4 regions of the Shewanella sp. QJM3NY_23 genome follow, and region 3 is predicted to be linked to each of the others. Evidence: predicted binding sites of a transcription regulator. Region 3 holds the regulator's gene; each other region holds the start of a gene.
The links. The regulator sigma-54, encoded in region 3, starts transcription at its own class of promoters, with help from an activator protein. The targets are predictions, from matches to a motif close to GTTGGCACGNNNNTNGNNT.

Region 1 (7,932 bases), 770 kb from region 3:
GAACAAACTCTACTGCAGACGACATGTTAGCCGGTGGAGTCCAAGAAGAGCACAAACCCAGTGGTGGTGCTTTTGGCGGCGTCGACATGCTACGTCAAGTGACCATGATCTTAGCGCTGGCGATCTGTTTAGCCTTAGCTGTGTTTGTCATGTTGTGGGCGCAAGAGCCTGAATATCGCCCGCTGGGTAAAATGGACACCGAGGAGATGGTGCAAGTCCTCGATGTGCTAGATAAAAATAAAGTTGACTACCAAATTGATGTCGATGTGTTAAAAGTGCCTGAGGATCAATATCAAGAAGTTAAAATGATGCTCAGCCGCGCCGGTATTGACAACTCGGCTGCGAAAGATGATTACCTGTCTCAGGACAGTGGCTTCGGTGTCAGTCAACGTATGGAGCAAGCGCGTTTAAAACACAGCCAAGAGCAAAACCTCGCCCGTACCATAGAAGAACTCAATAGCGTCAGCCGCGCTAAAGTGATTTTGGCTATCCCTAAAGAAAATGTTTTTGCTAGAAATCGTTCAACCCCCACCGCGACTGTAGTTATCAGCACTCGCCGAGGCGGATTAGGCCAAGAAGAGATTGACTCGATTGTCGATATCGTCGCCTCTGCGGTACACGGCCTTGAGCCCACACGTGTCACGGTTACAGACTCTAATGGCCGCTTACTCAACTCGGGCAGTCAAGACGCTGTATCGGCGCGGGCCAGGCGAGAGCAAGAGCTAGTACAACAAAAAGAGTCAGAATATCGCAACAAGATTGAGTCGATATTGATGCCTATTCTCGGCCCAGAAAACTTTACCGCTCAGGTCGATGTGAATATGGACTTTACTGCCGTAGAGCAGACCGCGAAACGCTTTAATCCTGACTTGCCTGCCATGCGCAGTGAAATGACTGTTGAAAACCAATCGGTGGGCTCGACCACTGGCGGCATTCCTGGCGCCCTGACGAACCAACCGCCGATGGAGTCGAACATTCCTGAAAACGCGCTGGATAACCAACAAGAGCGTACTGCTCCGGGCTCGAGTCATAAAGAAGCCACCCGCAACTATGAACTCGACACCACCATTAGCCATACCCGCCAGCAAATTGGCGTGGTCAGACGCGTCAGTGTATCGGTCGCCATTGACTTTAAAACCGGTCCTGCTGGCGCCGATGGGCAAGTGCAGCGTGTGGCGCGCACAGAGCAAGAGTTGGCCAATATTCGTCGGTTACTCGAAGGCGCCGTGGGCTTTAATACTCAGCGTGGTGACATGATTGAACTGGTTACGGTTCCCTTTATGGATCAGTTGATTGAAGAGGCACCTGCGCTAGAAATGTGGGAGCAACCCTGGTTTTGGCGCGCGGTTAAGCTAGTGATGGGCGGACTTATCATTCTGGCCTTGATCCTCTTTGTCGTGCGGCCTATGTTAAAACGGCTTATCTACCCCGATGCCGATAAGATGCCTGATGATCCTATGCTAGGGGGAGAGCTTGCAGAAATTGAAGATCAGTACGCCGCCGATACCTTGGGCATGTTAAACCGACCCGATGCCGAATACAGTTATGCTGATGATGGTTCAATTTTGATACCGGATCTGCATAAAGACGATGATATGATTAAGGCCATCCGTGCCCTAGTGGCGAACGAACCGGAACTGTCCACCCAAGTAGTCAAAGGTTGGTTACAAGAAAATGAGTAATGATAAAGATATTGCAATCAAAGGTAATGCCGTCGAGTTCAATGTTGATGATCTGAGCGGCATCGAGAAAACGGCGATTTTATTACTCAGTTTGAGTGAAGCAGATGCTGCCTCCATTTTAAAACACTTAGAGCCTAAGCAGGTGCAAAAAGTCGGTATGTCGATGGCAGCCATGAAAGACTTCGGCCAAAGTAAAGTGATTGGGGTGCACAAGCTGTTTTTAGAAGAGGTGCAGAAATACTCTTCTATTGGCTTTAACAGTGAAGAGTTTGTGCGTAAAGCCTTGACTGCCGCCTTAGGTGAAGACAAAGCCGGCAACCTGATTGAACAGATCATTATGGGCGGCGGTGCGCGCGGGCTTGAGTCATTAAAATGGATGGACGCCAGACAGGTAGCCACCATTATTCAAAATGAACATCCACAGATCCAAACCATTGTCTTATCGTATCTTGAGCCAGATCAAGCGGCGGAAATTTTTGCTCAAGCACCTGAAAATACTCGTTTAGATTTGATGATGCGTATTGCTAACCTAGAAGAGGTTCAACCTGCAGCGCTGCAAGAGCTTAATGACATCATGGAGAAACAGTTTGCAGGCCAGGGCGGCGCGCAAGCGGCCAAGATGGGCGGACTCAAAGCGGCGGCCAGCATCATGAACTACCTCGATACCGGGGTTGAAAGTCAGTTGATGGAAACCCTGCGTGAATCTGATGAAGAGTTAGCCCAGCAGATCCAAGACTTGATGTTTGTGTTTGAAAACCTCTCCGATGTTGATGATATTGGTATTCAAACCCTACTGCGTGAAGTGCAGCAAGATGTGTTGATGAAAGCCCTTAAAGGCGCTGACGATCAACTTAAAGATAAAATATTACGCAATATGTCCAAACGTGCAGCTGAAATTCTTAACGATGATTTGGAAGCCATGGGGCCTATTCGCATCAGCGAAGTGGAGATGGCGCAAAAAGAAATTTTGTCTATTGCCCGTCGTTTAAGTGATGCTGGCGAGATCATTCTCGGCGGTGGCGGTGGCGATGAGTTCCTATAATGAGTAACGCCGACGATCGCTCAACGCCTAAAGATAAGGCTGACTTTAGTCACTGGCAATTGCCTGACGTGACAGTGGTCGATACCACGGCTAAAGAAAATCTCTTTGGCCGCACAACTCCGGTAAAAGAGGCGGTAGAAGTCGAACAGCATGTGTTGCCGCCGACGCTTGCCGAAATCGAAACTATCCGCGCGGAAGCCGAAACCGAAGGTTTTGAACAAGGCCAGCAACAAGGCTATCAAGAGGGCTTAGAAAAAGGCCGCCTCAGCGGGTTAGAACAAGGCCATCAAGAAGGCTTCAGCCAAGGCGAAGAGCAAGGTTACCAGCATGGCTTGACTCAGGCGCAGCAACAAGTTCAGCAATTTGAAGCCTTAATGCAGCAATTGGTGGCACCTTTATCGCTACTCGATACCGAAATTGAGCAATCTCTGGTAAACCTCAGCATGACCTTGGCTAAGGCGGTGATAGGCCATGAGCTGCAGGTGCATCCTGAGCATGTCTTGGCCGCCCTTCGCCAAGGTATTGACGCCCTTCCGCTAAAAGAACAAGGCGTCAATGTGCGTTTGCACCCAGAAGACGTCACCTTGGTTGAGCAGTTATATGGCAGTGCCCAACTGCAAAAAAATCGCTGGGAGATAGAGTCCGATCCGTCACTGCGCCGCTGCGAGTGCATCATCAGTAATGATAGAAGCCGTGTCGATATGGGACTTGAAAGCCGCATTAAGGCGGTATTTGAAAACTTAGTCCACAGCGAAAGTCACTTAGAGCAACAGAAGCTGCAACAACAGCAGGCGTTGGCTAAGCAGGCGAGTGAGGCGGTGAGTCAGGTATCTGCACCCGAAGTACAATCCACCTCAGAGGCGGATGCTGCGACGCCCCATGATGATAAGCGTGATAACCAAGGTCAACAAGATGCAGACGCGACAACACCAACTGCTGAATAAATTCAAACAGCATAACCATAACGTCAATCCGTTTATGCCCGACGCCAGTGGTCAATTGGTTCGAGTGGTGGGCTTGACGTTGGAAGCTACCGGCTGCCGTGCATCGGTAGGCAGTTTGTGCAGTATTGCGACCATGGCCGGTGACCTTATTGCCGAAGTGGTCGGTTTTGACGATAAACTACTGTATTTAATGCCTGTTGAAGAGCTCAGAGGTGTGATGCCCGGCGCTAAAGTTACGCCATTGGGTGCGCAGGCAGGGCTTAATGTGGGCCTGTCCTTACTGGGGCGAGTGCTCGATGGCAACGGCGTGCCACTCGATGGCTTAGGCCATCTGCATACTGACCAAAAAGCACCGCGTCATGCCGCGCCCATTAATCCATTGGCACGGCGGGCGATCACCGAGCCGCTCGATGTTGGCGTACGCGCCATCAATGCGATGCTGACGGTCGGCAAGGGTCAACGTATGGGGCTGTTTGCCGGCTCTGGCGTCGGTAAAAGTGTGCTGCTGGGGATGATGACCCGTGGCACTACCGCCGATATCATCGTCGTGGGCTTGGTTGGCGAGCGTGGCCGTGAGGTGAAAGAGTTTATCGAAGAGATCTTAGGTGAAGAGGGGCGAGCCCGCTCTGTGGTGGTGGCCGCTCCGGCCGATACCTCGCCGTTAATGCGGCTGCGCGCCTGTGAAACATCGACCCGGATCGCCGAGTATTTTCGTGATTTGGGCTATAACGTCTTACTGTTAATGGACAGTCTGACTCGTTACGCGCAGGCGCAACGTGAAATTGCACTGGCCGTCGGTGAGCCGCCTGCCACCAAGGGTTATCCGCCCTCGGTGTTTGCCAAGTTACCTAAGTTAGTGGAGCGCGCCGGCAATGGTGGCGTGGGACAAGGTTCGATCACTGCGTTTTATACAGTATTAACCGAAGGTGATGACTTACAAGATCCTATCGCCGACTCGGCGCGAGCGATCCTCGATGGGCATATTGTGCTGTCACGTGCCTTGGCTGATTCGGGCCATTACCCTGCTATCGATGTCGAGGCATCCATTAGCCGTGTTGCGCCTATGGTGATCAGTGAAGCCCACTTAGAAGCCACTCGCCGAGTAAAACAGATGTATTCCTTGTATCAGCAAAATCGCGACTTGATCTCGATTGGTGCTTATACCCAAGGCAGCGATCCCCGTATCGATAACGCCATTCGCCTGCAACCGGCAATGAACGCCTTTTTACGTCAAACGATGAAAGAGTCGCTTAGCTTTGACAGTTGTGCCTTGATGTTAGGTCAATTGAGTGCCCAATGTCAGGGGTAGCGGCTATTGTGAAATAAATAGATGCCCTTGAGTTTGATGATTTAGAGGATGTGATGGCAAAACATGATCCACTCGATACCGTGCTTAAATTGGCGCTCGACGCCGAAGAACAAGCGTCACTGCAACTGCGCTCTGCGCAGATGGTGCTGCAAAAATGCCAGCAGCAACTAAGCGCATTACAGCAATACCGTCTTGATTACATGAAACAGATGGAGCAGCAACAGGGGCAGGTGATAAGTGCAAGTAATTATCATCAGTTTCATCAGTTTATCCGTCAAATAGATGAGGCGATCACCAAACAGCATTTTGCGGTGAACGAGTCTGATAAGCAGCGTCAAATTGGCCAGCAAGTGTGGCAAGTCAAACAGCAAAAGCGTAAAGCGGTGGAGCTGCTGCTTGAGCGCAAGGCGCATAAGCGGCAACTTGCCGAATTAAAACAAGAACAAAAGATGATTGATGAGTTTGCCTCTCAGCAATTTTTTCGAAAACCGCAGCGTTAAGCCCTCTGTCACCGCAACATTGCTCTTCATTAAAAATAATCATCAAATATGGCAACTACTTAACAGTTGGCGCTTTATTTGCATTATTTATCAAAATACGAATACCTTATCGGCAGTACGGCCGATTAATTGACACTTTAATCTGGCGCCAGCGCCGCGTGTTACGCGTAAAAGTGTTGGAGGATTTATGCCACAAATGAATAGCGTGCTGTTATCTAAAGCGGATAGCTCGGGTGATAAGTTGGGTTTGCAACCTAATAAATCTAGTGCTAACAGCTCGAAAAATAACGACTTTTCAACGGCGTTAGTGCAAGCTTCAATTGATAATCGTCCAAGCCATAAACCCGACGCATCTTCTGAAGCTGATAAGGTCGTGCGCGACAATCAACAGGGCGTATTAGCGGATGAGCAACAACAAGAGCATAGTGACATTGCCAATGTGTTGGCGCAAATTAACTGGGCGACGCAGTTAGCGGAAAACCAGGAGCTTGCCGAGGGCGGCGCGCAATTGCCACCCGATGCAGAATTAGGCACAGAGCTGACAGGCGAGACGAGTACCGACGAGCTGTTAGCCAGCCTAACCCAATCCCAGCTCGAGGGGCTTGAGAGCCAAACAGGCTTGAGTCAGGCACAACTAGCGCAATTGCCACCGCAAATAATGGCGGGGTTAATCGAGGGCGCGCAGCAGGGCAACAGTACTGCTTTTAATGCCTTAATCGAGCAGGCCAACACGTTTTTAGCCGCGCAAGGTGTGGGTAACCAAGGTCTCGGGGCTAACAGTCTTGGGGCTAAGATGGGCGGCGACGATGCTAAATCGATTTTGGGTGGATCTCAATCTGACGTAACTCCAGAGCTTAAACCTGACGCTGCGGGCCAAATAACCGCTAAAGTGCAAGCTCAAGCGGATGCTAATGCGGCCAATGAGCTTAAAAATGCTAAGTTAATGGTCACTATGGCGGCAGAGGCTGATATGGCCGACAATGGCATAAACGAGTTAAAACCCACATCATCGACCATAACATCGACTCCTTTTGCGCGAGCCGAGGCACCAGCCCAGTATCAAGTCTCCATTCGACCCCAAGGTGAGCCTGCCCAGCAGATGCAAGAGATGATTCAAAAGTTCTCCCCCGTCATGCGTCAACAATTGATCGCTATGGTCAGCCAAGGGGTGCAACACGCAGAGATCCGGCTCGACCCGCCAGAGCTTGGGCAGATGATGGTGCGTATTCAAGTACAGGGCGATCAGACCCAAGTGCAGTTTCAGGTGATGCAACATCAAACCAAAGATCTGGTCGAGCAGGCGATCCCACGCTTACGTGAGATGCTGGCCGAACAAGGAATGCAGCTGACAGACAGTAATGTGTCCCAAGGCGGTGGCGGTCGAGAGCAAGGTGAAGCCGATGGCTCTGGCCATCCAAATGGCACCTCATCATCAGATATGGATGAAATATCAACAGATGACAGCTTATTGGCCGCGAATAATGCAACAAGTTACCGCTCAGGTATAGATTATTACGCATAAGCAGGTAACCTATAGGGTTATTGATTACTCCACCTGGTGTAGGCGCTTAAAAAGTGGCGTGTGATAGGAAAAAACATGGCAGAAGAAGAATCGTTACAACTGGAAGAGAATGCGCCGCTCAAAAGCAAAGAAAAGCTGATTATTTTTGCCTCTGTAGGGCTTGTCGTCCTCCTTGGGGTGGCCGTGGTGTTATGGTTGTTATTGGGCTCGAGTGACGCATCCGATAGCGAAGTATCAGAAGAGGCGCCTGTAGAGCAAGCGGCATCGGTTAATAGTGGTGAAGCGTTTTATGTCGGCATGCCTCGGCCGTTTCTGTTCAATCTGCCAGGGCAAAACCGCGCGCGTATTGTCGAGATAAAAGTGCAGTTAATGGTGCGAGGGGCTGACGATGATGTGTTACTGAAGAAACACATTCCATTAATCGAAGATGCGCTATTAACGACTTTCAGTAGTGCCAATGTACAAAAGTTAAGTTCGTTAGCCGGTAAAGATGAGTTACGACAGATGGCGCTGCTGAATGTGCAAAACACATTACGACCAGTAACAGGACGCAAAGTGGTCGAACGGGTACTCTTTACTGGGTTTGTAATGCAGTGATGCTAGCGGCAACCTTGATTAACCAGGTAGGGCGATATTGTGAGTGATCTATTAAGCCAAGACGAAATTGATGCGTTATTACACGGTGTCGATGACGTTGATGAAGATGAGGCAAGTGATAACGAGCTAGATGCGCGGTCCTATGACTTTTCTTCTCAAGATCGTATTGTCCGTGGCCGGATGCCGACCCTTGAGATCGTTAACGAACGTTTTGCCCGCCATTTACGCATCAGTATGTTCAACATGATGCGCCGCGCGGCAGAAGTGTCGATTAATGGCGTGCAGATGCTCAAGTTTGGCGAATACGTGCATACCTTATTTGTGCCCACTAGCCTT
Region 2 (7,932 bases), 440 kb from region 3:
GAGTTCTATGAGAAAGGTGCAGGCTTAGTAGAAGCGACCTTACACGCGGTGCGGGTTCGTTTACGTCCTATCCTAATGACCTCTCTGGCGTTTGGTTTAGGGGTTGTGCCGTTAGCTATCAGTACTGGTGTTGGTTCAGGTAGCCAGAACGCCATCGGTACCGGCGTACTCGGCGGTATGATGAGTTCAACCTTCTTGGGGATCTTCTTTATTCCGATCTTCTTCGTGATAGTTGAGCGGATCTTCAGTAAGCGAGAACGCAATGGTGGCAGTGATGCCGCTATCGACAAGACGGCTGATAAAGAATCATAGTTGACGCTAACAGTACCAAAAAGCCCAGCACTTGCTGGGCTTTTTATTGGCGCTAGGGTGTTGCACTAAAAGGATATTTCGTTAAATATGTCTGTCTAAAAATAAGCCGTAAGGTCAACATATATGCGCCCTCAATTATCGACACTTTTCCTGTTACTCCCTTTAACACTTGGTTTGCCTGTATGGGCTGAGCAACCCTCTGTAACCCCACTGATTGCAACTACCTATGTTAACGATGCCATCTTACCGCCAAGCATTGTGTGGCATGGGGCAAGTGAATCGTTGCTACTCGATGGCGACGCGCCATGGGCGACTCCATTTGAACAGGGTGGCTTTAAGGTTAGCCCAAGTTATGATGAGACGTTTGTTTGGTTAGATAAGCTGGTGGCTAGTAGTGACATGTTGCACAAGGTGTCGCTGGGCAAGAGCCCTCAGGGGCGTGATATTTGGATGGTGATAGCCTCGACTGAGGGGGCTGATACCCCTGAGGCATTGGCTGCTACGGATAAACCCACAGTGTTAGTGCAGGCAGGGATCCACGCCGGAGAAATTGATGGTAAAGATGCCGGCATGATGTTACTGCGAGACATGGTACTTGGTGATAAAGCGGCGCTACTCGATGGGGCTAATTTGCTATTTGTGCCGATTTTTAGTGTCGATGCCCATGAGCGCAGTGGTCAATATAATCGCGTTAATCAGCGCGGCCCGATAGAGATGGGCTGGCGTACTACGGCTAACAACCTTAATTTGAATCGTGATTATGCCAAGGCTGATACAGTAGAGATGCAGCATATGCTGGGTGCGATAAATCGATGGCAGCCCGACCTGTATATCGATGTGCACGTTACCGATGGCATCGATTATCAATATGATGTGACCTTTGGCTATAACTTAGCTCAAGGGCTGAGCCCGTCGAGTTTTCGTTGGTTAGATACCCAATATCGACCTTATGTGGAGCAGGCATTAACGCGGCAAGGACATGTTCCGGGCCCTTTGGTGTTTGCCATCGACAATAGTGATTTGGGCAAGGGAATGTCATTATGGAATGCCAGCCCACGTTACTCTAATGGTTATGGTGATGCTCGGCATCTGCCGACGATTTTAATTGAAAATCATAGTTTAAAGCCGTTTAAGCAAAGAGTGCTCGGTACTTATGTCATGTTAGCGGCCACCCTCGAATTGGTGGGCAACCAAGCCACTTCACTACGCTCGGCGATTAAGCAAGACAGGTATCGTTATAGCGACCGCATCACCTTAACTTGGGGCGACCAGCAACAGCAGCAAGGGTGGGATTTCAAAGGGATTGATTACCGCACCGAAATCAGTCCCATCAGTGGTGAAAAGGTAGTGCGCTGGACTGGCGAGCCTAAACTTTATGAAAATTTGCCCGTGTTAGGTAATACTCTGGCCGAAATAAAGGTCAATCGTCCCTCGGCCTATTATATTGCGCCTCAGTGGCTTAGTGTGATTGAGCGCCTCGCAGTTCATGGTATCCGTATGACGACGCTAACTGAACCTAAGACACTTAAGTTGACGCAATATCAATTAACTGCGCCGCAGTTTGGCAGTCAAGATTATGAAGGTCGCCAGCGAGTGAGCGCGCAGTTGAGCGCACATGGGCTACAAACCACACTGCCGGCAGGCACAGTTAAGATAGATACCCAGCAGCCTTTGGGGGATCTGGCTATATTGCTGTTAGAGCCTCAGTCGCCTGATTCATTTTTACAATGGGGCTTTTTCAATCCAATATTTACCCGCACCGAATATATCGAGCATTACGCGGTAGAGCCACTGGCGGCGCAAATGCTTGAGGCCGACCCCAGCTTGCAGGCAGAATTTACCCAAGCGTTGCAAGACCCTGCTTTTGCCGCTGATGCCCAGGCAAGATTACGCTGGTTTTATGTTCGAAGCCCTTATTATGATGCGCAATACCAGGTTTATCCGGTTTGGCGAGACGAGTAATGGTCGGTGTTATCATCAGTATTAACGCAGCTTAGGCTGCGTTTTTTATTACCCATGGTTTAAGGGTGACATGGGTAAATGCTCCTTAAGGGGGTCGGGTACCTGGGATGGGTTATTGCAGAACGATTAAATGGGCCTTTTTACTAACGAGTTGTGATTTAAGCATATTTTTAGTGAATATCATTAAAATCCTTGAGCGAAAATTAACTTAAGTTATTTAAAACAATAAGATAAATAATTGGCATGGAGTCTGCTTCGTTCGAGGTAAGCGGAGTAACCGTTTAAGCAAACACTAATTGATAAGGATATGAGTTATGAATTTACGCCCCTTGGTTTTATTTACCGCATTGAGTGCTTCGTTAGCAGGTTGCATCATTAACGTTAACGGCGCGGGGATGACCTCGTTTGATTATCACCGTCAGCAACAGTTAACACTTGATGCTACACAGTTACAACACCTCGTAGCCGAAACTGGGGCGGGTTCGCTGACTATTAAAGGGGTTGATGGCCTCAGTAAGGTGCATATCGAGGCGGGTATTTATGGGTATGATGGCGCCGAGCCAGAGCTTAGCTTAGTACAGGAAGGTCAACATGCCAAACTGATCGCCAATTTTGACTCCTTCAGTCGGGTCTCGTTGACGAGTGGTAACTCTCCCTATATGGAGCTGGTGGTTAAAGTGCCTGCCAATATGAAACTAACGCTGGATGATGGCTCAGGTAGTATTGAGATTCGTGGCGTGAACGCCGAAATGATTATTACCGATGGCTCTGGCAGCATCACTATCGATGGCGCTAAGGGGTTAACTATCGATGACGGCTCAGGCGGTATTGCATTGCAAAATATTGAAGGGAATATCAGCTTAACGGATGGCTCAGGCAGTATCGAGATCCAACAGGTGAATGGCGATGTGTCAGTGCATGATGGTTCTGGCTCGATAGTCATTAATCATGTGGCCGGTTTAGTCACTATCGATGATGGTTCTGGAAGTATTCGCGTCGATAATAGCAAAGGATTACACATTATCGAGTCTGGTTCGGGCGATCTGAGTTTTGACAATATTCAAGGGCCCGTCACCATGGATTAATGGCTTCCCGGCGCGAAGGCGATGCGCTACCAGCCTGAACAGCTAGGCTGCAGAGCAGGGATTTGACTGTGAGGTCCTGATAGCGTTAGCCATCGCCCACCCATACTTAGCCGCAGGATATCGCCGCGTGCTTCCATGATGATTACAACGAATCAGGTTGCTACATAGGGTGTAAATGAAGTGGTGTTATGACAACAAAGACGCTGCCGTAACGGTACAAAAGGGAACTCGAGTGCCAACATCGACCGTAGCTAAATAACGCGATCGAAATGGCAGATCCTGCAGCCTAACCTTGAGCAGCGCTGCCGAGGGCTAAGGGTGGCTACATAGAATAGCCACTTAGCGTTAAGACCGTTTACGCATGTCTATTGCGCTTTTGCGCCAAAGCGTTGTATCAACAGCTGTTTAATATTGTATTGGCGTAAGAACAGAGCCGCGGCGGTAAACAGCAGTCCCCATCTTAGTAGTAACACTTGCCAAATAATGTCCTTATCAAAGCTTTTTTCCAGCTCGCAGATCATCAACACTAACCATAAAAACATCAGCATTAATGCGTTATTGACCCGCTGTAACTGAGTTGGTGGACAATACGCAGCAGCATAAGCGCAGAGTAATCCGACGATCGCACCCAGCATAATATCTTGTGGCCAGTGAGCGCCAACAATGATCCTCGATATGCCAACGATAGCACCAAGCGCGATGGCTAATGTTTTAATGGTGCGGCTTTGGTAAGCAAACCATAGGGTACCTGCAAACAGGAAAGCACTGGCAGTATGGCCCGAGGGGAAACTATGGCTTAACCGGGTGTCGCCAATAATATTAAGTACGTCTAACACCGCGGCGGGGCGCGGTGCATCAAAATATTGTTTTAAGAGTGGTACTAACAGTAATGACAACACGCTGGCAATGATCACCCGTAATATTAACTCGGGGCGTTTAATCAAGAAGCATAAGGTGATCACCCCAAGAGTGACGCCATTGCCTAAATCTGTAAGTAGCAATATGGGCCAATCGGGTAACACTGCCGCAATTCCATTGAGTAGTCTAAACAGAGTAAGGTTTACATCGGGAAGCAGCGTGATTAAAAAAATAGAGCTTAACACTAACATTAAGCCGAAAAAGCTGCGTTGATGCTGCTTATATTGTTTAGGCAATCCATCAGCCTTTTCGTGTGTGGTGGTGCCCATAATCGTCTCAAATAAGCAATTTTTGCCTACAATAGAGCTTTGCTATGACTAAGTAAAGCCGCGTGCTTATGATCAAGCCGCGGCAGGTATTTAGATTGATTGTCGATGGATATTTCTATGGGGATAATCACTAAACATCATCAATATAAAGCTGAAATTAGCTAACGATATGAATATTGGCCTCATTTTGTATTAATGTCAGCTTTTGTTTTTTGGTGAGCTTCTTAACCGCTATTTCGCGCTTCAGTGCCGTAGAGTGACAACTTAACTGCTCATGATAAACCAATTGCAGCGGCCCCTTACCGCGCAGAAATTTAGCGGCTTTAGGGCCGCCGCTTTGGTGTTCTTTAAAGCGGCGTGCTATGTCGGTTGTCACGCCGGTATAGAGCTGGCCTTTATGGCACTCAACGATATATAAAAACCAAGGTTTGCCTGTCGTCATCGATAGCTCTTGTGTTGCTCGGCGAGGTTAACGACAGTTTTTGCTGTTGGTTAATATTGGCTCTGCGCCTAACAGCCCTAATAAAAAAGCATACTCTTCAGCCGTGTCTTGATAGCGGCGATAGCGACCGCTTTTGCCACCGTGCCCAGCCTCCATATCGATATGGAACAGTAATAAGTTGTCGTCGGTCTTATATTCTCTTAATTTCGCCACCCATTTAGCGGGTTCAAAATATTGCACCTGAGAGTCATGCAGGCCAGTGGTGACCAAAAGGTGAGGATAAGCTTGACGCGTAATTTGGTCATAGGGCGAATAACTTAACATATAGTCGAAGGCATCTTTGTCGTTAGGGTTGCCCCATTCGTCATACTCATTGGTGGTGAGTGGGATCGACTCGTCCAGCATGGTCGTTACTATATCGACAAACGGCACATGGGCGGCCACGGCCAAGTAGAGTTCGGGTGCTTGGTTAATCACGGCGCCCATCAACAGGCCACCTGCGCTGCCTCCCGTCGCAACTACTTTATGAGGATCGGCATATTGTTGCTGGATCAATGCTTGGGTGACATCGATAAAATCGTTAAAGCTATTTTGCTTGTTAAACAGCCTGCCTGCGTCATACCAAGGTCTGCCGAGCATTTCGCCACCGCGCACATGGGCAATGGCATAAACCACGCCTCGGTCGAGTAGGCTTAATATGGCGCTGTCGAAATCCGCATCTATGGTGTAACCGTATGCGCCATAACCATATTGGTACAGTGGGTTGCTGCCATCTCGTTTAAATAGGCTTTTGTTGTACACCAAGGTAACGGGAATGCTCGCGCCATCTCTGGCATCGATAAAGAGGCGTTCAGCCTGATAGTGCTCGCTATTAAAGCCGCCTAATACGTTTTCCCTTTTGAGTAACTGCTTGGGTGAGGCTTGGGTCAAATCGTATTGGTAAATCGATTCTGGGGTGGTGGGGCTAGCATAATAGAGCCTAAGCTGGTGGCTATCTTGGCGAGGATTAACATCAAAACCCACCACATAAGCGGGATCATCGAAGTCGATTTGATAGCTAGGTAGCTGATCCGGATAGACGGTGATCTGGCTGAGTCCCTGACGGCGCTGCTGCACAATAAGGTAATCTTGCAGTACCAAGAACTCCTCTATGCGGCATTGGTCATCGGCAGCAATCACCTCCTGCCAAACATGCTTATTGGCAAAATCCGCTTCGGCCACTTGCATCAGGCGAAAGTTAACCGCCTGCCAGTTGGTAAGAATAAAATAGTTGTCACCCCGTTTAGCCACCGAATACTCATGGCCTGTTTCTCTGGGCAGTAGTGCAGTGAAGTGGTCAAGAGCTTGATCGGCATTGAGCACCGAGACCTCACTGGTGATCGTGCTTTCATGGTATAGTTCGATACGAGTTTCATCTAAACTTTTACCTAAGCTGAGATAGAAGCTGTCATCTTGCTCTTCATACACGAGTGTATCGGCCGATTGTGGTTGTCCTAAACGATGACGGAACACTTGGTAGCCCAGCAGGGTTTGTGGATCTTTAGCGATGTAAAACAGGTGCAGATTATCGTTAGCCCACACTATGCTACCGTCAGTGCCTTCGAGTGTATCTTCCAGCAGTTCGCCTTGTTCGAGGTGCTTAATGTGTATGGTGTAGATGCGCCGGCTCAGTTTATCTTCACTAAAGGCCAATAACTGTTCGTCAGGGCTAATGGCGAAGCTGCCCAGACCATAAAACTCATGGCCGTGGGCGCGTTGGTTAACATCTAACAGCACCTCTTCTGCATCACTATTAAGCTGTGGTTTACGCAGTAAGATAGGGTATTCCCCCTCTTTATGGTAACGACTCCAATACCAATGGGAGTGCCAGTAGTAAGGAACACTCGACTCATCTTTATCTAGCCTGCCGACCAGCTCATCGAATAAACGTGCCTGTAAAGGCGCGAAGGGCTTAAAGCATTGTTGATGGTAGTTGTTTTCGGCATTGAGATGCGCTATCACCTCTGGTGACTGACGCGTATCGTCTCTTAACCAATAATAGTTATCGATCCTCTCTACACCATGATGTATCAATGAGTGTGGCTTTTTGGCGGCGAGCGGTGGAGAAATTGAATGCATTAAAGACGACCTTTATTATCGATAACGTGGTAAACCAGTGCGAGTTTGCCTGTAAAGCTTGAGCTTAGGTGATTTAGTTTAGGCTTGTCACCTTCTAGCTTGTTATTTGTTTCAAATTGGCGCACCCTATTTGCGCCTAATGTGCTGATCCTAAGTGATTAAGATTAGCCCCTCCAGCAATATTTACGGTTTTACTGCTGTTATGCAGACCCAGTGTGAGCCCGTTAGCGAGTCCGTTTAACAGTGACGCTGCGCCGCATAACAAGAGCCTGTTGAGCCGATATTCAGTGAGTAGGTGACATTAATAATTCTCAGGGCGGGGTGTAACTCCCCACCGGCGGTGATAGTTGTATATGCAACTTAAGCCCGCGAGCGCCTAATCTTTTCCAAGGTTAGGGTCAGCAGATCTGGTGCCCTTATTGCGTGTAGAGATTGCATGTTAAAAGTATTCCAGAGCCGACGGTAATGAGCGCGTAAGCGCACTGAGTCCGGATGAAAGAGAATATAAGAACCACAAACAGCGTATGCTGCGCTCTAAGCTTGGGCTTAGTTTGCTAACGTGACCCTGGCTCTTATTCAACACCACCATAAGCGCAGGCTTATCGGTGTTATTTTCTATATGCCCTGATTCTGGCACAAAACCATTTTATTAGTATTACTAAGGATTTAACCATGAATCAGTCTTTACTCTCAGCCTTTGGCGATGCCAATACCCGTGTTGAAGCCGCGTTGACAGCCTTACGCGCTGGCCAAGGCGTGTTGGTGGTCGACGATGAAGATCGCGAAAATGAAGGCGATCTTATTTATTCAGCCGAGCACTTAACCA
Region 3 (7,932 bases):
CGATCTTAATCTTGACGGTCGCGAGGATATTGTCAAGGTAGCTGAGGGCGAATTTGAGGTGTATTACCAGCAAGATGATGGCCTGTTTACACCCTTACCCAATTACTTACCTGTGAGCTTAGCCATCAGCGGGCAAGATTGGTGGAGTAAACGTGATGCTTATGGTGAGGCGCTTGATCAAAGTAATTTAGTCTATCGAAAGGTCGAACATTTGGGCGACATTAACCATGATGGTCTGGCAGATATGGTGGTGCGCTATACCAAGAGTTCAGGAGTGCTGGATCGGGTTAACGATTATGAAATTTACCTAGGCAGTAAAATAAAAGACAAGCTGCAGTATGCCAAGGTGCCTAGCAGTGTGATCCGCGCCGAGGGTACCTTAACTGGGTTTGAGCTGGTGGATATCGATAATGATAAGGTTGATGAAGTGCTGGTGTCGGGCTTCGATATTGGTGTGTCGCAGATCATCGGTGCGCTCGTGTCGGGAAGCATTGATCAAGATGTACACTTATTTAAAAGTGATGCTAATAGCCGCTTTGCCAGTAAACCTAATATTACCAAAGAGGTGGAGTTAAGCTTTAGTTTAACTTCGGGGCAAACGGGGCAACCTGTGGTGACTTTTGCCGATATTGACGGCGATGGCTATCAAGATCTCTTGCTCTCTGGTGGCGAGCAGGCACTCACGGTGTATTTAGGCGAGCCGGGTGACAGCCTGTTTAATCGCAACGATGAAACTCTTAAACTACAGCTGCCCCGCGATGGTGAGATGCTCAGCGTGAGCGATCTTAATCATGACGGGAAAGATGAGCTAATCATTAAATATGGCCGCGAAGACAGTCAGGCACTGCAACAGCAATTGATGGTGATTATGGCGCAATAGCCAGGGTTGAACATTGTGCAAAGAAGCTAATGACACCACGAGCGGTGCCTAACAAGCTAGTGCAGTAAGTAGAGAGTGGCCAAGCCTAAAAAAGCAAATAAGCCTATTACATCGGTGACCGTCGTCAGCACCATGCCACCCGCCAGCGCAGGGTCAACATTGAACTTTTTAAGCAGTAACGGGATAGTCGCGCCAGCAAATCCAGCCACCGTCATATTGATCAGCATTGCGCCGCCAATTAAGGCGCCTAGGGCGACATCGCCTTTCCATAGCCACACGGCAGCAAACACCAAAATTGACCAGAGTAGACCATTAAGAAATCCGATGGCTAACTCCTTGCCAATTAACCAACGTGAGTTACTTTGGCCTATCTGTCCTAACGCGATACCACGGATCACCAGCGCTAAGGTTTGGTTACCTGCCACCCCGCCCATGCTGGGCACTATGGTCATTAATACCGCAATGGTGGCAAATTGTTCTATGGTGCCTTCAAACATATTGCTCACCGACGCCGCTAACAGTGCGGCAAATAGATTAATCGTCAGCCAGAGTGAGCGCCGAAAGGTACTCTTAAGGACCGGGCCGAAGGTGTCGGTCTCATCATCCATTCCGGCCATCCCCATCATCGAATGCTCAGCATCTTCACGGATCACATCGACAACGTCATCTATGGTGATCCGCCCAAGCAGTTTATTGGTTTTTTCATCGACCACAGGTGCCGATACCCAGTCGTGGCGTTCAAATAGCTGCGCGACTTCACTGTCGTGCATACCCACAGGGATCCCTTCGAGTTCTTGGTTCATGATGTCGCGCACCGATGCATTCGGATCGCAGGTGAGCAGATCGGCGATCGCTACGCCACCAAGCAGGCTGTCGTGTTTGTCAACCACATATAAGGTATCGGTGGCTTCTGGTAATTCACCACGAATACGCAGGTAACGCAGGATCACGTCGACATTCACATCTGGCCTTAGGGTGACCGTATCTGTGTTCATTAAGCTGCCGGCGGTGTCTTCTGGGTATGACAGAGCCTGTTCGACTCGCGCCCTATCTTGGCTGCGCATCGATTGCAGTACTTGATTGAATACGCTGTCTGGCAGGCTACGCAATATGTAGGCCAGGTCGTCGGTATCCATATTTTCGGCCGCTTTTGCTACGCGCTCAGGGCTCATCTGGCTAATAAATTGATCTTTGAGCTCTTCACTGAGTTCATCGAGTATCTCACCCGTATGGGCTTGATCGATAAGTTGCCATAATACTTGCCGCGCACGCGGTGGAGAGGACTCTAAAATAAAGGCGATATCCGAGGCCGCCATGTCGTGCAGCATACTGCGTACATGGACAAACATACCGCTGCTCAGGGCTTGCGTCAGCTGCTGTAAACGTTGATCTGTAGTTTCATTATCTAACACTTCGATCGGCATGACTTCCCCTTGGAAAAATGGCGCGGCGACATAGGTTATTGGTTAAGTAACCTGAACTCGGGATAATTATAGAATGATATGAGCCGTTTAGGCTCGAGGCGGGGCGATTATACGGCTTCTTCGAATTTTGCGTCAATCAGTGCGCTAATGGCATCGAGTGCCGCTTGAGCATCTTGGCCTTCACTGGTGATGGTAATGGTTTTACCAAAGCCGGTTTCTAGCATTAATAGCCCCAACACACTGGCGGCAGAGGCTTGCTTATCACCCTGAATTAAGGTGACTTGGGCATCAAACTGAGCGGCTAATACCGCCAATTTGGTAGCAGCTCGTGCATGCAGTCCCAGTTTGTTGCAGATGGTTAGCTGGCGCTCAAGCTTCATGTTTCTTTAACTCTCTGTGGCGCGCTTGAACCTTGTGTTTACCTTTATTAAATAATTTAGCAAGTTGGTCGGTAACATAGACAGATCTATGCTGGCCTCCAGTACAACCAATGGCGATAGTTAAGTAGCTACGGTTATTGCGTTCAAGGTGCGGCAGCCAAGTTTCGAGCAAATTCTCTATCTGCCAAATAAACTTGTTCACTAGCGGCTGTTGGCTTAAAAATTGCTGCACTGGTTGGTCGAGACCTGTCAGCGGACGTAACTCCGTTTCCCAGTGGGGATTGGGCAGAAAACGCACGTCAAACATAAAGTCAGCTTCACTTGGCATGCCATATTTAAAACCAAACGACTCAAAGTTAATCACTAATTCTTTATCTACTGTTCCCAGTAAGATCTCGCGTACCTTATCGCTTAAATCATAGATGTTAAGCGTCGAGGTATCTATGTAGTGATCGACCATCTTGGAGATAGGCTCGAGCATTTTGCCTTCAAGCTGTATCGCCTCTTTAAGGGAAACTTTTGAGCGTGATAGCGGGTGTAATCTACGGGTTTCACTGTAGCGTTTGAGTAACACATCGTCAGAAGAGTTTAGAAAGAAACTCAGTAATTCGGTATCTTTAGGAAGATTCGCTAGCTGTTTTTCAAGCTGGATATCTTCGCTGGGCATGTTGCGCACATCGACGCTTATCGCAACAAGTTCATTTCTACCTTTAAGCTGACTGAGCAGCGAGTCCATCATCTGCAGTGGCAGATTGTCGACACAGTAATAGCCCAGATCTTCCAGTACCCTAAGGACTACCGATTTTCCTGAGCCTGAGCGCCCAGATACCATTACCAATTTCATTGGGTGATCACCTGATACAGTTCTGCTTCGTCGTGGGTTTTTCTTAGCTGTTTGATGATAGCTTTATCACTTAATTTCTCTGCCATCGCGGCGAGAGTGCTAAGGTGTTGCTCGCATTGATCTGCGGGAACCAATAATGCAAAGAGGATATCGACCGGCTGATTATCAATTGCATCGAATGCAATTGGCTCTGCACATTTTATCAATACGGCGACGGGCTTCTCAATATTCGTCAGCCGTCCGTGAGGGATCGCGATACCATTGCCTATACCTGTGCTGCCCATTTTCTCTCTCGCCAAAAGGCTTTCAAAAATCTCTTGAGAGGAAAGGGTGGGGTACTGGACAGCGGCCAAGTCGCTGATAAGTTCCAGTACCTTTTTCTTACTGCCCGGAGTGGCGCAGGTTGTGCACTCCGGCCGCAGGATGGTACTAAGTTCCATCGTTAATGTTTTGTTAGCTTCTCTTTGTGTTTAATGACCTGACGATCTAATTTATCGATCAGGGAATCTATCGCGGCATACATATCCGCGTGCTCTGATGTTGCAAATACTTCTCCACCACTAAGATGTAACTTTGCTTCAACTTTTTGCATCAATTTTTCGACATTTAATATCACGTGGACATTATTGATCTGATCGAAATGCCGTTCAAGCTTTGTAAACTTTTCTTCAACATAGTTGCGCAGAGATTGGGTGATCTCAATGTGGTGCCCAGTCAGATTTATTTGCATAAAGTGATTCCTCCGGTTTCCAGTTGTTGATTATAAGCTTTTACGTTGATTTGACGGCGGTATCAACATCGCTTCACGATATTTTGCTATCGTGCGTCTAGCGACTTGAATACCTTGCTCGGCTAACAGTTGCGCCATCTTACTGTCACTTAAGGGTTTCTTCTGATTTTCTGCGGCGACTAGCTTCTTAATAAAAGCGCGGATCGCAGTAGAAGAGCATTCGCCACCATCGTCGGTCCCGACATGGCTGGAGAAAAAGTATTTTAGCTCAAAAATCCCTCTTGGAGTGTGCATATACTTTTGGGTGGTGACCCGCGAGATGGTCGATTCATGCATTTCGACCGCCTCGGCAATATCATTAAGCACCATAGGTTTCATCGCTTCTTCACCAAACTCGAAAAATCCTTGCTGGAAATCGACAATGCAGTTGGTAACCTTGAGCAAGGTATCGTTGCGGCTCTCTAAACTTTTTAGAAACCATTTAGCTTCTTGCAGGTGACCACGAATAAACTGGCCATCGGCTTGGTTTTTGGTGCTGCGCGCCATCGAGGCATAATGTTGGTTTACATTAATCTTAGGCATACTATCGGGATTAAGCTCGACCACCCAGCGACCTTTTTTCTTGCTAACTGTGACATCGGGGATCACGTATTCGTCGCGACTGGCAGTAATGGCCAGCCCCGGGCGCGGATTGAGGGTTTGAATTAGCGCTATGGCCTCGCGTAATTCATCCTCTTTCAGCTTGGTCTTACGCATCAATAGGCGAAAGTCTCGCCCGGCGATAAGATCTAAGTAATCACGGATCAAGAGTCTGGCGTTGTCGATATGCGGGGTGTCGGGGCTGTATTGGGCCAGTTGGATCATCAGGCATTCGCTGAGGTCTCTGGCACCAATCCCGATAGGATCGAAATGTTGTACCCGCTTTAATACCGCTTCAATTTCGTCGAGTTCGATTTCAGGATCGCCCATGGCTTCAAGAATATCGTCGCAAGTTTGCGTCAAGTAGCCACGCTCGTCTATGGCATCAATGATGGCGGTGGCGATAGCGAGGTCGTTGTCAGAAAAGGGAGTGAGGTTTTTTTGCCATTCGAGGTGTTCATACAAGCCTTCGCTGGTCTCCCCTTGAAATGGCATGTCATCGTCGCGCATCGCACCAGAGCTGGAGTTAGGTGATGCGGTATAGACCTCATCCCATGTAGTGTCGACGGGCAGCTCATCGGGCATAGAGTCTTGGTTGAGTGCATCGGAGGTTTCTAAGCTCGAATTGTCTTCACTCGAGTCGACTTGCAGTTGCTCATTGTAATCGGTGTCGAAGTTGTCATTACGCTCTTGTTCTGAGTCGATATTGGCGCCTTCTTGCTCCTCGTCTAACTCGAGTAGAGGGTTAGACTCTAGTGCTTGCTGGATCTCTTGCTGCAATTCCAACGACGACAGTTGTAACAAGCGAATAGCTTGTTGCAACTGGGGCGTCATGGTTAAATGCTGACCCATTTTGAGCTGAAGTGACGCTTTCATCGTACTGCTATTCCCTTGTTTCTAATTCTAAAGTGAGAAAGCTGCCTCTGGTATTAAACCGCTAAGGCGAATGATCTACTTATAAGGTAAAAGCGGTTTCGCCTTTACCTTGAGCGCTAATAACGTTAACTATAGCTTGAATTGTTCCCCTAAGTACACCGCTCGAACTTGTTGGTTATCTAAGATCTCAGCGGGGGTTCCTTCTGCAATCAAGTTGCCGTGGCTGACAATATAGGCTTTCTCACACACATCCAATGTTTCCCGTACGTTGTGGTCAGTGATCAGTACCCCAAGGCCACGATTTTTCAGTTGCTCAATAATCTTTTTGATGTCGATAACCGAAATGGGGTCGACCCCGGCGAAGGGTTCGTCGAGCAAAATAAACTTAGGGTTGGCGGCTAACGCTCGGGCGATTTCGACGCGTCGACGTTCACCACCGGACAGTGCCATCCCCTGACTATCGCGGATGTGGGTGATATGAAACTCTTCTAGCAGGTGCTCCAACTCCTCTTCGCGCGCATCGTTACTGAGTTCGCGTCGGGTTTGTAATACCGCCATAATATTATTGCGTACCGATAATTTACGGAAAATACTGGCTTCTTGCGGTAGATAGCCAATCCCTTTGCGAGCGCGCAAATGCATAGGATCTAGGGTGAGATCGTCATCATCAATAAAAATACGTCCCTTGTCACTTTGCACCAGACCAACCACCATATAAAAGGTCGTGGTTTTACCGGCGCCATTAGGGCCTAGCAAGCCGACAATTTGCCCTGTGCGCACGGTTAAGCTGACATCTTGTACCACGGCACGGCTCTTATAGCTTTTGGCTAAGTTAACCGCTTTTAGCGTCATCTCTGTCATTACTGTTCCTGCTTGGGCTGTTCTTGGGGCTGACTTTTGCTGTTGTCTTGGTAACTTTCGGGTTGAATGATGGTGATAACGCGATCGCTACCCGTACTTTCGGCTATCAACTGTTGCTGCTCAATGTTGTAGCGAATTTGATTACCTGTGACTTGGCTACCTTCTTGTTCGAGGGTGGCATTACCAATTAGGGTTAGAGTGCGGGTCGACAGTTCATAGCGGATCTCATTGGCGCTGGCTGACGCTGGACGACCATTTTCCATCACCTGTGTATAAGTGGCTGGCTTACCCTTTGCCACTAAGATTTTGCCACTACTATTTTCTTTGGTAAAGGCGCGTAATTCATCGGCTAAAATTTTAATGGAGCCTTGAGTCACCTCTACTGGGCCATTGAAGATAATCTGATTATTTTTAATATCAGCTTCTTGGCTTGCGGCTGAAATCTTAACCTCTTGCAGCAGGTCGGTTTCATTCGCCGCACTCTGCAGGCTAACCATGGTTAACAGGCCTGCAAGAATAAGATTATTTAGTTTCATATGTTCCTTCTACCTGGCTCGTCAGTCGTACTTTTTGTGCATTGAGGTCGGCATATAAGCCTTTTCCGGTAATCAAAAAATCGTTACCGGTGATCCGAATGGTTTGATCGGATGTCATGATCATGGTGTTGAGGTCCAATTCCATGTAGTTGGTTTCTATGGTTTGGATGGGCTCTTCAGGGCTAATGGCATCAATAATGACATTATTTTCCAAGATGACTTTGCCACTGTCTTTGTCTAATGTACCCCGAGCCGAGCGCAACCGCCACTGAGCATCGCCGTTATCGGGATAGACCAGATAAATGGGCTGGGTAAAATAGGTCATATTACGCTCGGCATAGTGTTCCATATGGCTAGCCGAGACGCGGCTATTAAGTTTGCCTTGTTCGTCGTATTGCACGCTATTGATGTTGTTAATCACATAATCTGGACGATCGGACGCGTCGAGCAACAGCGCTTGTGATCCTTGCTTAGTCTGCACCTGCCAATAGAGCACTAAAGCGGTACCAAAAAACGCGATAATCGCCAGGGTGACTCTATTCATATGCTCATACCGTGAGCCGATTCAAACTTATCTTGGCTTAGCAAAATAAGGTCGGTTAATTCACGTAGCGCACCATGGCCGCCATTAATATGGGTGACCATATCGGCATGCTGCTTAACATAAGGGTGACCATCGGCGACGCACACCGACAAGCCGACTTGTTGCATTACGGGTAGGTCGACCATGTCATCGCCAATATAGGCCACCTGTTGTGGGCT
Region 4 (7,932 bases), 1.8 Mb from region 3:
TGCTCCTCAACCTGCTTTTTTCCTGGCCAGCCAGCGATGGCGCCGTGGCGCGCGAGCACTCTTTTTACATTGCCATCTAAAATCGGATGATGTTGACCAAGAGATAGCGATAACACCGCGCCTGCTGTGGAGCGACCAATGCCGGGTAACGCTAATACTTGTTCAAATTCAATAGGAAACTCGCCGCCATGCTGGGTGACGATAAGCTGGGCACTTTTATGCAAGTTTCGGGCTCTGGCATAGTAGCCTAGGCCTGTCCAATGGTGCAGCACTTCATCTTGCTCGGCCATTGCGAGCTCTTTTATGCTCGGAAACCGCTGCATAAAGGCTTCGAAATAGGGAATAACGGTTGCGACTTGCGTCTGCTGCAACATGATCTCTGACACCCATACTTTATAAGGGGTTTTATCTTGTTGCCAAGGAAGGTGCTTACGGCCGTGTTCGGCGTACCAGCTAACAATGCGCTGGTGAAATGGCTCTTTTTTCATGGCGCACAGTGTATAGAGCGTATCTTGGTTTCTCAACCTAAATAGGCGTTAACCTATAGCGTTGGTCGCATCTATGATGATTATTGGTATACTTTGGCGACAATAGGGCTTGCACTGCACCAGTAACTTTGCATAATGCCTTTCTTTTTATGATTTCCAAATATATTAGTATCAAGGTTAACTACAATCTTGCTGGTGAGGCGCCGTTATCGGCAGATAACCCTAATTTAAGCTACATCAGAGACTATATGGCCATCGCTGGCAGATTATTGAGGCTAAAACAATGAGTGACGTTACCACCGCTGAATTTAATGAAGAGGGTAAATACCTTCGTAAAGTAAGAAGCTTTGTATTACGAGAAGGGCGTTTAACAAAAGGTCAAGCGGTTGCAATGGAGCAACAATGGCCAGTGATGGGGCTAGATTACTCGCCACAGCCACTGGATTTAGCCGCTATATTTGGCCGTGAAGCAGATACCGTACTTGAGATCGGTTTCGGTATGGGTGCCTCGCTGGTTGAGATGGCTAAGGCCGCTCCTGAGCTGAACTTTATTGGTATCGAAGTGCATAAGCCTGGGGTTGGCGCATGTTTAGCCGAAGCCGCCGAAGCGGGCGTGACCAATTTACGCGTGTTCCATCATGATGCGATTGAAGTGCTCGAAAACAGTATCTTACCTGGCTCTCTTGCGCGGGTGCAGCTGTTTTTCCCCGATCCTTGGCACAAAAAACGTCATCACAAGCGTCGTATTGTGCAGCCTGAATTTGTGCAGACGATTCGTAACAGCCTTAAGATTGGTGGTGTGTTTCATTTGGCAACCGATTGGGAAAATTACAGCGAGCATATGCTTGAGGTAATGAGCGCGGCACCTGGTTATAAAAATCAGTCTGTTACCGGCGATTTTGTGCCACGTCCAGAGCATCGTCCCTTAACTAAGTTTGAAGCCCGTGGTCATCGCCTCGGCCATGGCGTATGGGATCTAATGTTCGAACGCTGTGAATAAGATTTTAACATTGCCATGATAATCAAATGATTAATCTGGCTGTATTGAGTAAGTATTGTTAGCAATTAACGGGGTAAAATATGGCAACACGTAGCCGTCGTCTTCGCAAAAAACTGCGTATTGATGAGTTTCAAGAGTTTGGATTTGATGTTAACTGGACATTTGACGATTCAGTGTCAGAAGAGCAGATCGACACTATAGTGGATCAGTTTATTGCCCAAGTGATAGAGGCGCGTAAGTTAGGCTTCCACGGTGGTGGACATAAAGAGTGGGAAGGTATTGTTGCCACTCAGTCTATCGGTAAGTGCACCGAAGAAGACCGTGAAGCGGTACGTGCGTTTTGGCAGCAACAACCGACAACCAAGGTTGAAGTTAGCGAGCTTTACGATATTTGGTGGAATTAATGCCCGAACAGGCATTATTAGAGCAGGTGGTGGCGCAAGTTCGCCCCCTGCTCGGCCAAGGCAAGGTCGCCGATTATATTCCTGCATTAGCTAATGTCGATCCCGGTAAGTTAGGCATTGCGGTCACCACTATTGATGGTACTACCATAGGCGCTGGTGATTATTTAGAGCCTTTTTCGATACAAAGTATCTCCAAAGTATTTAGCCTGACTGTGGCTCTCACCCTGTATGAAGAGCAAGACATTTGGTCTCGCGTAGGCAAAGAGCCGTCGGGACAATCATTTAACTCTCTAGTGCAAATTGAACTTGAACGTGGCGTGCCGCGTAATCCGTTTATTAATGCTGGCGCTCTAATTATTGCCGATCTGTTGCACACTCGCCTTGGGGCACCTAAGCAGCGCATGCTGGAGATTGTCAGGGCCCTTAGCGGTAACCCACATATAGTCTATGACAAGCAGGTGGCTGCATCAGAATATGATCACAGCGCCCGAAATGCCGCGATTGCCTATTTGATGAAGTCTTTTGGTAATTTCAATAATGATGTCAATAAAGTCTTAAAAAACTATTTTCATTATTGTGCCATGCGCATGAGCTGCGCCGATCTGTCTAAGGCGATGCTTTACTTGGCTAATGGCGGTAAAAGTTTATCGGGTGAGGCGATTGTTTCGCCAGTTCAGACCCGAAAACTCAATGCTTTATTGGCTACATCTGGCCTGTACGATGGTGCAGGGGAGTTTGCTTATCGTGTTGGAATGCCAGGTAAAAGTGGTGTTGGCGGTGGTATTATTGCCGTTATCCCCGGCGATATGAGCGTATGCGTTTGGTCGCCCGAGTTAGATAAAAATGGTAACTCTCTTGCTGGCACCGCAGCTCTTGAGCTGCTATCTCAATCCCTGGGTCGCTCGATTTTCTAATCTTTTGATAAGTTAGCAATATCGACTAACTACTGGTTTAAATTGCTAACGTCTCACTTATATCTTTATCTGGAAATTTTTAACTTGTTGATAGTTAATAATATATTAATTTTGGCATAAAACCTGTATTCATTGAGCTTAACTTAAGTCAATCTAACAAGCGTCAACGGTAGTGATATCTTATGCCCATTTCTGGTTATGTCGACAGCGTGATGCCGCTAGTAATTGATATCTGCAATATGATTAAGGATTAATGATATGAACAACATCAGCACCTCTTTGGGATTGTGTGCCCTACTGGTCACCAGCACTACTATGGCAAGCGAGCAAGATAATCGCCTCTCTTTTGATCATGGCAATCATCAGTGTGAAGTAAGCCTTAACTATGATGTGGCGGTTGAACCTCAGAAACTGGTGATAACAGAGGCTCAAAAAGAGGTGTATCGCATTGAGCTTGGCAAGCTGTATGTCGATGGCGTTGAGGTGGCACTCAACGAGCAGCAACAAACTTTAGTTAACCAATACGCTGATGAAGTGTCGAGGCAGTTACCAGAGGTTATTGCTCTTGTTCATGATGCTGTGGATATTGCTGCAACAGCAGTCAGCATGGCGTTAACCCCTTTGCTTGGCGATGCGAGTGGTGCAAAAATTGATGAAATGATGACGGGATTTAGCCAGCGAATTGATACTGTTGCTTACCAAAATGGTGATAAATTTTATCTAGGTGCTACAGAGTCTTCACTGGAAGAGACTTTCGGCCAGGAGTTTGAACAGCAGATGGAGCAATTGGTACAAAGCTCTATTGGTAGCATGATGATGACGCTTGGTAGCGAGATGATGAAAGGTGATGGCGACTCGTTTGAGCAAAAAATGCAAGCATTCGCCACCAAGATGGATAATGTCGGTAAAGATATCGAAGTGCAAATTGAGCAACAAAGTAATGATTTGCAGCAGCGCGCCGATAAATTGTGTGATGACTTTCAGCAGTTGGTTGCGCTTGAGTCGCAATTACGTCAACAAGTACCTGAGTTGACTGCTTATCCCCTAACGAATACCCCTCAGAAACTATTGTTAGAATAACTGCGAATTGTTGCATCTTCTCTAGTAGGCCTTATACGGCTACATTTTCCCTACACTTGCCTTGGGTGTAGGGCTTTTTTGTTTGCATGTTGGTTATATTTCTTCATTTATCCACAGAATCAATGCTAATGCATGACAGGAATTAGAATTAAAGCGTAAATTTTTGGTATACTTGCGAAAAATTATAACAATGCTGGCTAAATTTCGATGATGAAATGAGTAACAGTTTGACTCTACTGTTAAGTTATTTTTAATTATCACAGAGATAACCATAAACGGGTGGCTTATCACTATGGTTTACAACATATATTAATATGGTCGCAAACACCTTAAGGCTATTTAAATGTTAGAACTTTTAGAACCTATTGCAATTTTTACTCATGTTGCTCGTGCAGGTAGTTTTAGTTCCGCCGCGCGTAAATTGGGGATTTCTAAATCTAAAGTTAGCACCCAGGTTGCTGATTTAGAACATAAACTTGGTGTTCAGCTGATCCAGCGTACTACGCGTAGTTTGAGTCTAACCGAGGCCGGACAGTTACTCTATACCCAAGGTGAAGAGTTACTGAGAGATGCCGAGCAAGCGGTTGCGAGTGTACACAATCTTAATGATGCCACCCGCGGTGTGCTTAAAGTGGGGATTTCACAGTCTTTTGGGACTATGCATCTTATTCCAGCATTACCTGATTTCATGGCTAAACATCCGGAGTTAGAATTACAGGTCAGCTTGTTAGATCATAAAGTGGATGTCGTCAGCGAAGGGTTAGATCTGCTATTAACTATGTCAGAGCAATTGCCGCTGGGTATGGTGGCAAGACCCTTAATGAAGTGTCAGTTTTTACTGCTGGCTTCCCCCGATTATGTCGAAAAGCACGGTTATCCCGAGCGTCCAGAGCAGTTAGTCGACCATAACTGTCTTGTGTATCAAGGCGAGTGGCACGAACACAGTGTTTGGCAGTTTAAGAAAGAAGATGATTATTGTGAGATAGGGGTCTCGGGTAATTTTAGGGTCGATAATGCGCCAGCCCTTAAATCGGCGGCGGTCAGTGGTTTAGGTGTGGTGTATCTTGCCAGTTATCTATTAGAAGATGAGATTGCCAAAGGCACCTTAGTCCCGCTGTTACCAGAATGGCAATTGACTCATCATTTACCCTTACAAGCTGTCTACCCACGACGTAAACATTTAGCACCCAAGGTGAGTGCATTTATTGACTTTATTAAGGGGCATATCGGTGCACCACCTTATTGGGATGCGCCTTATGAGTCGCTGTACGCTAAGCGAAAGTAATTTCGTAGACTCGTTATTGTTCTCGCAATAGTGCCTGTTTCTGCGGTGGGCTTGTGAGAGAGTAAACATATAATTGAAAACATTGTTTTGTCATTAAGATAATAAGCCCTTGGTTGATCAACTTTAGGGCTTTTTTGTTTTTATTCATATGGTTAACTTTTTAGGCTGGTTTTATTTTAGAACGACTTTTTAGCAGTAACGAACGCATGGCTATAATACACGTTGCACTGCGTTCTTAAGTTAATACAATAGTTGCAGTTGATTTGGGATGACCTGATCCCGTCAAGTCGATTAAGAATGACCCCTCTTGATCGGTTTTACGCAGGTTAGCACTATTTAGCACTATGCAGTCTTAAATTGACGCTAGCAAAGCTTTAATAACTAAAACAATGCTAGCCTTAACCATCATCCTAGTTTTGGTTTACCCCAGCAAGGCTTGCTGGGGTTATTTTTCTTTATCAATAGTCCTGCGCCCTTCAATATACTTCCCATTAGCTATCCTAGTGCTATTTCTTATTTGTCCGACTAATGATTCGATTTTTGAGCACATTAACCAGCGCGGCAGGTTTAATTGAGTGCTGTTTTCAGTCATAAGATCGCTATGTCTTTATGAGCTTGGAATGGCTATTGAATTTGTGGTTTCATCGTCAAGTTTATCGATTGATGACTGCTAAAATATTCAGATGGTTGTAGCTAAAGGAAGGTACGCATTACGCGATATTTCGATTGGCCCGCTAGTCTGTTCTAACGGGCAGGAGAATAGTACTGTATTAAAAATATTGGCGGTTAATCGCAAAATTGTGCGAGTAGTTCGTTAACGAACATATTACCTTTGGGGGTGAGCTGCCAATGCTCGTCACCTGTAGTAACTAAGCCTTTTTGCTCACCCAGTAGCATACCCTTATCGAGTACACTGCGATGCAACCCTGTGCGCTGCTCGAACTCCAGTTTAGGGATAGGCGACATGAGCCGAAGGCGGTTCATTAGGTACTCTAGCGGGCGATCCTCATTTAGCACTTCACTCTTGTCAAACAGGTGATCTACTGCTCTGAGATAACCCTTAGGGTGCTTAATTTTCACCGTGCGCCAAATGCGTTGTTCAGCTTCGAGGGTTATCTTGCCATGGGCACCACAACCTATTCCTAGGTAATCACCAAACTGCCAATAGTTGAGGTTGTGTTGGCATTGATAGCCGGGTTTCGCATAGGCGGAGATCTCATATTGCTCATACCCAAGCTGTGCCAGACGTTGTTGCCCCTGTTCATATATGTGCCATAGCGCCTCATCATCGGGCAGTTGTGGCGGTTTAGAGTGGAACAAGGTGTTTGGCTCAATTGTCAGTTGATACCAAGACAGGTGCGGAGGGTTAAGTGCCGCGGCTGTTTCGATATCCTGCATGGCTTCGGCAAAGCTTTGATTAGGTAGCCCATGCATCAAGTCTAAGTTAAAGCTATTGTAGTTAGCTTGCTGGGCTTTTTCTGCCGCCACTTGAGCTTCATCTTTATCATGGATGCGTCCTAATAGATTAAGCTTATCGCTGGCAAAACTCTGTACCCCAATTGATAAGCGCGTAACGCCTGCTGCGCGGTAGGCGGCAAAGTCATCGTGCTCTAAGGTGCCTGGGTTGGCTTCCATGGTGATTTCGATATTGTCTTTAAAGGCAATTTGTTCTCTTACACCTTCAAGTAACCGTTGTATTTGGCTCGCATCAAACAGTGACGGCGTGCCGCCACCAATAAAGATGGAGTGTAGCTTACGTCCCTGAACATATTGATGATCTTTAGCTAAGTCGACCAGCAGTGCATCGACATATTCTTGCTGGGGCAGCTCGCCATGTTGACCGTGCGAATTAAAGTCACAATAAGGGCATTTTTGGACACACCATGGGATGTGAATATAGAGACTCAGTGGTGGCAGTAGTAACATTACCCTAGTACGCCTTTGGCTTGTAATTCAGTAAGTAACAGTTGCATCGCCTTACCGCGGTGGCTTAAGGCATTTTTCTCTTCGCTGCTCATTTGTGCCGCGCTGCATTGATGATGCTCTGGGATAAAAATCGGGTCGTAACCATGGCCATTATCACCTTGGGGCTCGAAAGCAATATTTCCTTCCCACGCTGCTTGGCAGATAATAGGGGTCGGATCATCGGCATGACGCATATAAACCAAAATACATTGAAAGCGCGCGCTGCGCTGATCTGAGGTATCTTTTAAGGCTGCTAGGAGTTTATTGTAATTATCGCTGTCACTGGCATTGTCACCGCCGTAACGGGCCGAATAGATCCCTGGTGCGCCGCCAAGTACATCGACCTCTAGTCCTGAGTCATCGGCAATGGCTGCTAGCCCGGTAATTTTTGCGGCGTGACGCGCCTTGATAATCGCATTTTCAACAAAGGTGGTGCCCGTTTCAGGCACTTCTTCAACATTGAACTGGCTTTGGGGCAGTACTTCGATACCAAATTCAGCCAAGATTTCAGAAAATTCTTTTAACTTACCTTTATTGCCGCTGGCTAACACTATTTTATTCATCTGGAGCACCAATGAGAGATGGAGATAATTGGCGGCAATGATACCCAAGCTGGGGCCGAAACGGTAGGGGAAAGCGCGTTTTACTTTGCTCTTTAGCGGCGACTAAAAAGCAAAGTGCTGTGCCGTGTCTGTGTGAGGCACAGCTCGCTGTGTACTGTTATTTTTTAGGCTTAATCGACATAAAATTTCTGCTTAAAGGTGATCTGGGTATTGAGTTTATTGCCGTATTTAAT

Region 1: a site for sigma-54 is predicted at 5,543-5,561, ahead of AC0VXX_RS05695 (flagellar hook-length control protein FliK). Genes of this name have one in related genera too.
Region 2: a site for sigma-54 is predicted at 2,512-2,530, ahead of AC0VXX_RS00165 (DUF4097 family beta strand repeat-containing protein). Genes of this name have one in related genera too.
Region 4: a site for sigma-54 is predicted at 2,917-2,935, ahead of AC0VXX_RS12260 (YggN family protein). Genes of this name have one in related genera too.

What each region holds. Positions count from the first base shown of each region.
Region 1 covers NZ_CM149657.1:1,243,641-1,251,572, forward strand. Annotated here, with positions in the region: gene fliF (flagellar basal-body MS-ring/collar protein FliF) at 1-1,682, shown strand, start outside; gene fliG (flagellar motor switch protein FliG) at 1,675-2,724, shown strand; gene fliH (flagellar assembly protein FliH) at 2,724-3,668, shown strand; gene fliI (flagellar protein export ATPase FliI) at 3,637-4,977, shown strand; gene fliJ (flagellar export protein FliJ) at 5,031-5,477, shown strand; gene AC0VXX_RS05695 (flagellar hook-length control protein FliK) at 5,665-6,999, shown strand; gene fliL (flagellar basal body-associated protein FliL) at 7,075-7,596, shown strand; gene fliM (flagellar motor switch protein FliM) at 7,636-7,932, shown strand, end outside.
Region 2 covers NZ_CM149657.1:37,035-44,966, forward strand. Annotated here, with positions in the region: gene AC0VXX_RS00155 (efflux RND transporter permease subunit) at 1-312, shown strand, start outside; gene AC0VXX_RS00160 (M14 family metallopeptidase) at 436-2,274, shown strand; gene AC0VXX_RS00165 (DUF4097 family beta strand repeat-containing protein) at 2,589-3,359, shown strand; gene AC0VXX_RS00170 (phosphatase PAP2 family protein) at 3,725-4,546, opposite strand; gene AC0VXX_RS00175 (GIY-YIG nuclease family protein) at 4,704-4,988, opposite strand; gene AC0VXX_RS00180 (S9 family peptidase) at 5,016-7,106, opposite strand; FMN riboswitch at 7,410-7,614, shown strand; gene ribB (3,4-dihydroxy-2-butanone-4-phosphate synthase) at 7,779-7,932, shown strand, end outside.
Region 3 covers NZ_CM149657.1:473,395-481,326, forward strand. Annotated here, with positions in the region: gene AC0VXX_RS02235 (FG-GAP repeat domain-containing protein) at 1-880, shown strand, start outside; gene mgtE (magnesium transporter) at 937-2,304, opposite strand; gene AC0VXX_RS02245 (HPr family phosphocarrier protein) at 2,412-2,684, opposite strand; gene rapZ (RNase adapter RapZ) at 2,674-3,528, opposite strand; gene ptsN (PTS IIA-like nitrogen regulatory protein PtsN) at 3,525-3,968, opposite strand; gene hpf (ribosome hibernation promoting factor) at 3,971-4,258, opposite strand; gene AC0VXX_RS02265 (RNA polymerase factor sigma-54) at 4,289-5,773, opposite strand; gene lptB (LPS export ABC transporter ATP-binding protein) at 5,903-6,634, opposite strand; gene lptA (lipopolysaccharide transport periplasmic protein LptA) at 6,634-7,170, opposite strand; gene lptC (LPS export ABC transporter periplasmic protein LptC) at 7,157-7,714, opposite strand; gene kdsC (3-deoxy-manno-octulosonate-8-phosphatase KdsC) at 7,711-7,932, opposite strand, start outside.
Region 4 covers NZ_CM149657.1:2,750,891-2,758,822, reverse strand. Annotated here, with positions in the region: gene mutY (A/G-specific adenine glycosylase) at 1-488, opposite strand, end outside; gene trmB (tRNA (guanosine(46)-N7)-methyltransferase TrmB) at 772-1,488, shown strand; gene AC0VXX_RS12270 (YggL family protein) at 1,569-1,892, shown strand; gene glsB (glutaminase B) at 1,892-2,806, shown strand; gene AC0VXX_RS12260 (YggN family protein) at 3,122-3,886, shown strand; gene AC0VXX_RS12255 (LysR family transcriptional regulator) at 4,230-5,171, shown strand; gene hemW (radical SAM family heme chaperone HemW) at 5,958-7,097, opposite strand; gene rdgB (RdgB/HAM1 family non-canonical purine NTP pyrophosphatase) at 7,097-7,699, opposite strand; gene AC0VXX_RS12240 (DUF4426 domain-containing protein) at 7,870-7,932, opposite strand, start outside.